Regions from separate parts of the Thalassotalea coralli genome, predicted to be linked through region 2. Evidence: predicted binding sites of a transcription regulator. Region 2 holds the regulator's gene; the other holds the start of a gene.
The links. Region 2 encodes NrdR, which represses ribonucleotide reductase genes. Its sites were predicted from a motif close to AAACACNANATNTNGTGTTT; they were not measured.

Region 1: a site for NrdR is predicted at 1,232-1,251, ahead of nrdA (class 1a ribonucleoside-diphosphate reductase subunit alpha). Genes of this name have one in related genera too.

The regions. Positions count from the first base shown of each region.
Region 1 covers NZ_JBVVBK010000002.1:96,941-100,367, reverse strand. The annotation lists gene ubiG (bifunctional 2-polyprenyl-6-hydroxyphenol methylase/3-demethylubiquinol 3-O-methyltransferase UbiG) at 1-280, shown strand, start outside; gene ACOB80_RS05800 (HAD family hydrolase) at 280-939, shown strand; gene nrdA (class 1a ribonucleoside-diphosphate reductase subunit alpha) at 1,329-3,427, shown strand, end outside.
Region 2 covers NZ_JBVVBK010000004.1:143,130-146,556, reverse strand. The annotation lists gene ACOB80_RS11660 (riboflavin synthase) at 1-609, opposite strand, end outside; gene ribD (bifunctional diaminohydroxyphosphoribosylaminopyrimidine deaminase/5-amino-6-(5-phosphoribosylamino)uracil reductase RibD) at 632-1,765, opposite strand; gene nrdR (transcriptional regulator NrdR) at 1,789-2,247, opposite strand; gene glyA (serine hydroxymethyltransferase) at 2,475-3,427, opposite strand, start outside.

The DNA of each region.
Region 1 (3,427 bases), on a different contig from region 2:
CAAGCCAGGTGGGCTTGTTTTTTTCTCTACCTTAAACAAAACAATAAAAGCCTATTTATTAGCGGTTGTTGCTGCCGAAAAGCTGTTGAAAATAGTGCCTGACGGCACCCACGAACATGAGAAATTTATTAAACCATCAGAGCTTATTCGTTGGGCAGAAGCATCAGGCTTAAAATGTCGTGATGCTGCAGGTATTCATTACAACCCGTTAACCGAGAATCACAAACTCATTGACTCTCTAGACGTAAATTACATTTTGTGTTTTGAGAAGCTAGCATAATGAATAACAATAAAATTAGCAGCGTGCTGTTCGATTTAGATGGCACCTTACTCGATACTGCTGACGATTTAGGGGCTGCTCTTAACTATGTATTAAGTCAGCATAGTATGCCGGCAGTTTCTCCTGAACTATATCGCCCCGTTGCATCAGATGGAGCCAAAGGATTACTTGAACTTGGTTTTGGTGACCAGCTTAAGGAATATGACTACGAATCGTTAAGAAAAGAGTTCCTTGAGTACTATCAACAGAATATCGCCCAACATACCAAGTTATATCCTGGCATTGCTAAGCTCCTAACAACACTAGACAATAAATCGATTCCTTGGGGCATAGTAACAAACAAGCCTGAAGACCTAACGTTGTTACTTCTACCTCACTACCAAGAATTTAACACATGCAAAGTAATGGTCGCTGGCGATACTTTAACGAAAAGAAAACCTGATCCTGAGCCAATTTTGTTTGCTTGTGAACAAATGAATCGATCACCTAGCACATGTCTTTATGTCGGCGATGCCTTGCGTGATATTCAAGCGGGAAATCGAGCGACGAATATCACGGGTGTAGCAAATTGGGGATATATTAAAGCAACCGATAATACTTCTTTATGGGACGCTGATTTTTTATTCGAAGTACCTGAAAATATCTTAATGATTATTTAGCAATCAGCTTGGTCAATAATAACACAAACCCTATACACCATTGTTTTATATAGGGTTTAAATCTTTTATTACTTTTTGTAATAAACATAAAACTAAAAAAAACAAAATAAATCTAATAAGAAAAAAAATTGAAAAAAAAGTTTGCCTTTTTAAAAAATCAAATTAAAAAACCGATACTAAGTTAGTCACTACTAACAAAATAAATGTCAATACTTTTATGCTAAATTTTAAAGCGATTTTTGTGCTTGCATTGCAGTAAAAACCTCATTATCTTGTGATAAGTTTAGCGTTCACCCCCTAGATGTTGTGTGTAAGTAAAAATTTTGACACTAGCGTGAACATCCAGATTAACAATAATTAGAATAATCGAAACAGAATACAGGTTTTTCATGAATAACAACCTTTTTGTAACTAAGCGCAATGGCGAGAAAGAGCCAATTGATCTAGAAAAAATTCACCAAGTAATTGCTTGGGCCGCAGAAGACTTAGAAAACGTTTCAGTTTCTCAAGTTGAATTAAAATCCCACATTCAATTTTATGACGGCATTAAAACTGAAGACATTCATGAAACCATCATTAAAGCAGCCGCTGATCTAATTTCAGAAGAAACGCCTGATTATCAATATTTAGCTGCGCGTCTTGCTATATTCCATCTAAGAAAGAAAGCTTATGGTCAGTTTGAACCACCTAAGCTTTACGAACATGTCGTTAAGTTAGTGGAAGATGGACGCTACGATCAGCATATATTAGCTGATTACACACAAGACGAATTTGAACAGATGGAACAATTTATTGACCATCGAAGAGACCTTAACTTCAGCTATGCTGCTGTTAAACAACTTGAAGGTAAATACTTAGTTCAGAACCGTGTTACTGGCGATATCTACGAAAGTGCTCAGTTTTTATATATCTTAGTTGCCGCTTGTTTATTTGCGAAATATCCAAAAGATAGTCGCCTTTCATACATCGAAGGCTTCTACGATGCGATTTCAACATTCAAGATCTCTTTACCTACACCTATTATGGCTGGGGTAAGAACACCAACACGTCAGTTCTCATCATGTGTATTGATTGAATGTGATGATAGCTTGGATTCAATTAACGCGTCTTCAAGTGCAATCGTTAAATACGTTTCACAACGAGCTGGCATAGGCATTAACGCTGGACGTATTCGTGCTTTAGGTAGTGCAATTAGAAATGGTGAAGCTTTCCACACTGGCTGTATACCTTTTTACAAGCATTTCCAAACAGCTGTTAAAAGTTGTTCACAAGGTGGTGTTCGTGGTGGTGCTGCTACCCTATTCTATCCGCTATGGCATCTAGAAGTAGAAAGCCTGTTAGTGTTGAAAAACAACCGTGGTGTAGAAGAGAACCGCGTTCGCCACTTAGATTACGGTGTTCAGTTTAACAAATTGATGTATCAACGCTTGATCAAGGGTGAGCATATCACTTTATTTAGCCCAAGTGATGTACCTGGTCTTTACGACGCATTTTTTGAAGACCAAGATAAATTCGAAGAGCTATACGTAAAATACGAAGCTGATGAGTCAATTCGCAAGAAACGTATTCAAGCAATTGAGTTGTTTAGTCTATTTGCACAAGAGCGCGCAAGCACTGGCCGTATCTATTTACAAAATGTCGACCACTGTAATACGCATAGTCCATTTGATCCAAATGTCGCGCCTATTCGCCAAAGTAACTTATGTTTAGAAATCGCCCTTCCAACTAAACCGTTAAATGAAATTAATGACGAAAATGGCGAAATTGCTCTGTGTACGCTTTCTGCGTTTAACCTAGGTGCAATTGAGAGCCTTGATGAGCTTGAAGGGTTGGCAGATTTAGCAGTTCGTGCTTTAGATAGTTTATTGGATTATCAAGACTACCCAGTTCCAGCAGCCTACAACGCTACTATGGGTCGACGCACCCTAGGTATAGGTGTTATTAACTATGCTTACTACTTAGCTAAAAATGGTGTTTACTACTCAAATGGTAGTGCGAACAATTTAACGCATAGAACATTCGAAGCGATTCAATTCTATTTAATGAAAGCTTCTAACCAGTTAGCTAAAGAACAAGGCGCTTGCCCTAAATTTAACGAAACAAAACTTGCACAAGGTATTTTGCCTATTGATACCTACAAAAAGGAAATCGATAAGCTTACTGGCGAGCCTCTTCACCTTGATTGGGAAGGTTTGCGTGAAAGCATTAAAGAGCACGGTGTTAGAAACTCGACGTTATCTGCACTTATGCCTTCAGAAACCTCTTCGCAAATTTCTAATGCGACTAATGGTATTGAACCACCGCGTGGCCTAATTAGCGTTAAAGCAAGTAAAGACGGCGTTTTAAAACAGGTTGTTCCTGAGTATACCCGCCTGAAAGATAACTACGAGTTGTTATGGAATATTCCAGACAATGAAGGCTACCTACAACTAGTTGGTATTATGCAGAAATTTATTGATCAAACAATTTCAGCTAACACTAACTACGA
Region 2 (3,427 bases):
TGTTGGAGCATGATTCTCTTTACTCGACAATAATCGTTCGATATATCGAGCCATAACGTCAACTTCAATATTAACGGTAGAACCTACTTGATAGGTAGGTAAAATAGTTTGTTCCGTTGTATGTGGAACAATCGTTAATCTAAACTTGCCTTCAACGACACTGTTTACTGTTAGGCTTACACCATCGACTGTGATAGAGCCTTTTTCAGCAACATATTTAGCAATATCTTCTGATAAAGATAGCCAAAACTCAGTACTATTGCCGTTATTAGCAATTGAAACTATTTTAGAAACTGCGTCAACATGTCCTGAAACAATATGTCCGCCAAACCTTGTTGTTGGCAACATAGCTTTTTCTAAATTAACCGATTGCCCTGCTGTATAACCAGCGAAAGCGGTTCGAGATAAGGTCTCTTTAGACACATCAGCACTAAAGCTGTGTTGATCAAATGCGACAACCGTTAAACAAATACCGTTGGTTGCGATAGAGTCACCTAATTTTACATCAGACATATCCAACTGATTTACCGCGACAGTTATACGTGCTCCATCGGGCGTAATTTGTACTTGTTTTATCTGGCCTACAGCTTCAATAATTCCAGTAAACATGATGTTCTCTTTAATGTTACGATTAAGAATGTCGGTTAACGTTTGCCGTTATTTTAATATCTTTGCCTACATGCGTCACATCACTAATAAACAAATGTTTAGCTTGCGACAATGCAGTAACGTTTGGTAAATCCACTAGACTACGTGAATCACTGCCCATAAGTATAGGCGCTTGAAACAACACGAGTTGTTCAACTAAATCTTGTTCGATAAAGGCGCCCGCTAATCGCTTACCCGACTCAACCAAAATATCGTTCAAGCCCTTTGCAGCTAGCACTTCGAGTGCCTTAGGCAAACTTAAAAAATCAGAATCTGCATCTTGCTCAATTGCTATATGTTCAACAAAATGTGGCCATTCATAGTTATTTTCAATAGCAGACGTTAAAACAATAATTGGTGATTCGTGCTGGAAAAGAGCAAGGTCTGGTGTTAAACGATTTTTACCATCGATAACAACTCTTACTGGCTGACGAAGATCTTGCTCTGGGTAGCTAGCACTAAGTTCTCCCAGCTCTTGCCAACGAACCGTCATCTTTGCGTTGTCGAAAATAACGGAATCTGCACCACTAATGACTGCGCAACTCTGTGCTCGTAATCGCTGTACCTCTCGTCTAGATTCAGGTGAGGTAATCCATTTACTTTCACCAGAGGCCATAGCGGTTTTTCCGTCCAAGCTTGCCGCCAGTTTACAACGGACATAAGGTTTTTTGTTTCGCATTAGCGAGATAAAGCCAGGGTTTAGTGTTTCAGCGTCTTGTTCAAGTAAGCCATGTCTAACCTTGATGCCCGCCCGCTGTAATTTGTTAAGACCATTGCCAGAAACGAGTGGGTTTGGATCGACCATTGCAGCGATGACTTCTTCTACGCCTGCTGCAATTAACGCATCGGCGCAAGGTGGGGTTTTCCCCGTATGAGAGCACGGCTCTAAGGTAACGAAAGCAGTTGCCCCTTTGGCGTTATCGCCCGCTTGACGAAGTGCGTGTACTTCAGCGTGTGGCTCCCCCGCTTTTTGATGAAAACCTTCAGCGATGATTTCGTTGTTTTTAACCAACACGCAACCAACACGAGGGTTAGGGCTAGTGGTATACCAAGCCTTCTTAGCAAGTTCTATCGCTCTTGCCATATATGTATGTTCAGCGTGGGTAAACTCTGTCATGAAGCTCTCAATACTCGAATATGTTAATTGGTTTCATCACCAAGGCGTGCGATTTCTTCGCCAAATTCGCGAATATCTTCAAAAGAGCGGTATACAGAAGCAAAGCGTACATAAGCAACTTTATCGAGCTTTTTCAATTGCTCCATCATGATGTTACCTAACATCTCGCTGGATAACTCACGCTCGCCTGTTGCTCTCATTTCCGACTTTAAGCGGTTAATCGCCTGCTCTGTTTGTTCGACACTGACAGGACGTTTTTCAAGGGCTCTAGTCAAACCTGAACGTAATTTATCTTCGTTGAACGGCTCTCTAGAACCATCGCGTTTGATAATTCGAGGCATGACCAATTCAGCCGTTTCAAAAGTAGTAAAGCGCTCTAGACATGCACTGCATTCTCTGCGACGTCGGATTTGATAACCGTCTGATACTAAACGTGAATCGATAACTTTAGTATCCGTTGCGGTGCAGAAAGGACAATACATCTTAGCTCCCCTAATAAAAAGAGCCGCCATTTTAGCCCAAATCAATAACGAAGTAACTGCCCAAACACAAAAAAGCCCAAAGTTTCCTTTGGGCTTTCTTAAAATCAAATTTGCAGGGAATCAATCAGAGATAGTCATTTAGTTCAAGGAGAAAGCGCGCAGCATACCAATGTATGTGAGCACTTTCGACACAGAAATTAATGGCTAGCGCTATTGATTACCGCAAATTATGCGTAAACTGGGAATCGCGCACAAATCTCTTTAACTTTTTCTTTAACAGATTCAATTGTTTGCTCATTGTTGATGTCATCAAGAATGTCGCAAATCCAACCTGTTAACTGTTCAGTTTCTTGAGTACCGAAACCGCGGCGAGTGATCGCTGGCGTACCTAAACGTAAACCTGAAGTTACGAAAGGAGAGCGTGGGTCGTTTGGCACTGAGTTTTTGTTTACCGTGATGTGAGCGCGGCCTAATGCAGCGTCAGCATCTTTACCTGTGATATCTTTGTCGATTAAATCAAGAAGTAATAAGTGGTTTTCTGTACCGTTAGATACAACCTTGTAACCACGCTCTTGAAGCACTGATACCATAGTTTTAGCGTTAGCTAATACTTGCTTTTGGTAGTCAGCAAATTCAGGCTGAAGCGCTTCTTTAAATGCTACCGCTTTTGCAGCGATAACGTGCATTAAAGGACCACCTTGGCCACCTGGGAATACCGCAGAGTTTAATTTCTTGTAGATGTCTTCATCGCCACAACCTGCAACAATCAAACCGCCACGAGGACCAGCTAATGTTTTATGAGTAGTTGTTGTAACAACGTGTGCATGAGGCACAGGGTTTGGATATAAACCAGCGGCTACTAAACCTGCAACGTGAGCCATATCAACCATAAAGTATGCACCTACGCTATCAGCGATTTTACGCATACGTGCCCAATCAACGATACCAGAGAAAGCAGAAAAACCGCCGATAATCATTTCAGGCTTGTGTTCATTTGCTAAACGCTCAATTTCTGCGTAGTCAATGTCACCTGTTTCTGGGTCTAAACCGTATTGAATCGCTTCGTAAGATTTACCAGAGAAGTTTACATGAGAGCCGTGAGTCAAGTGACCACCGTGAGCTAAGCTCATACCAAGTACTTTACCGCCTGGACTAACTAATGCTTGGAAAACAGCAGCAT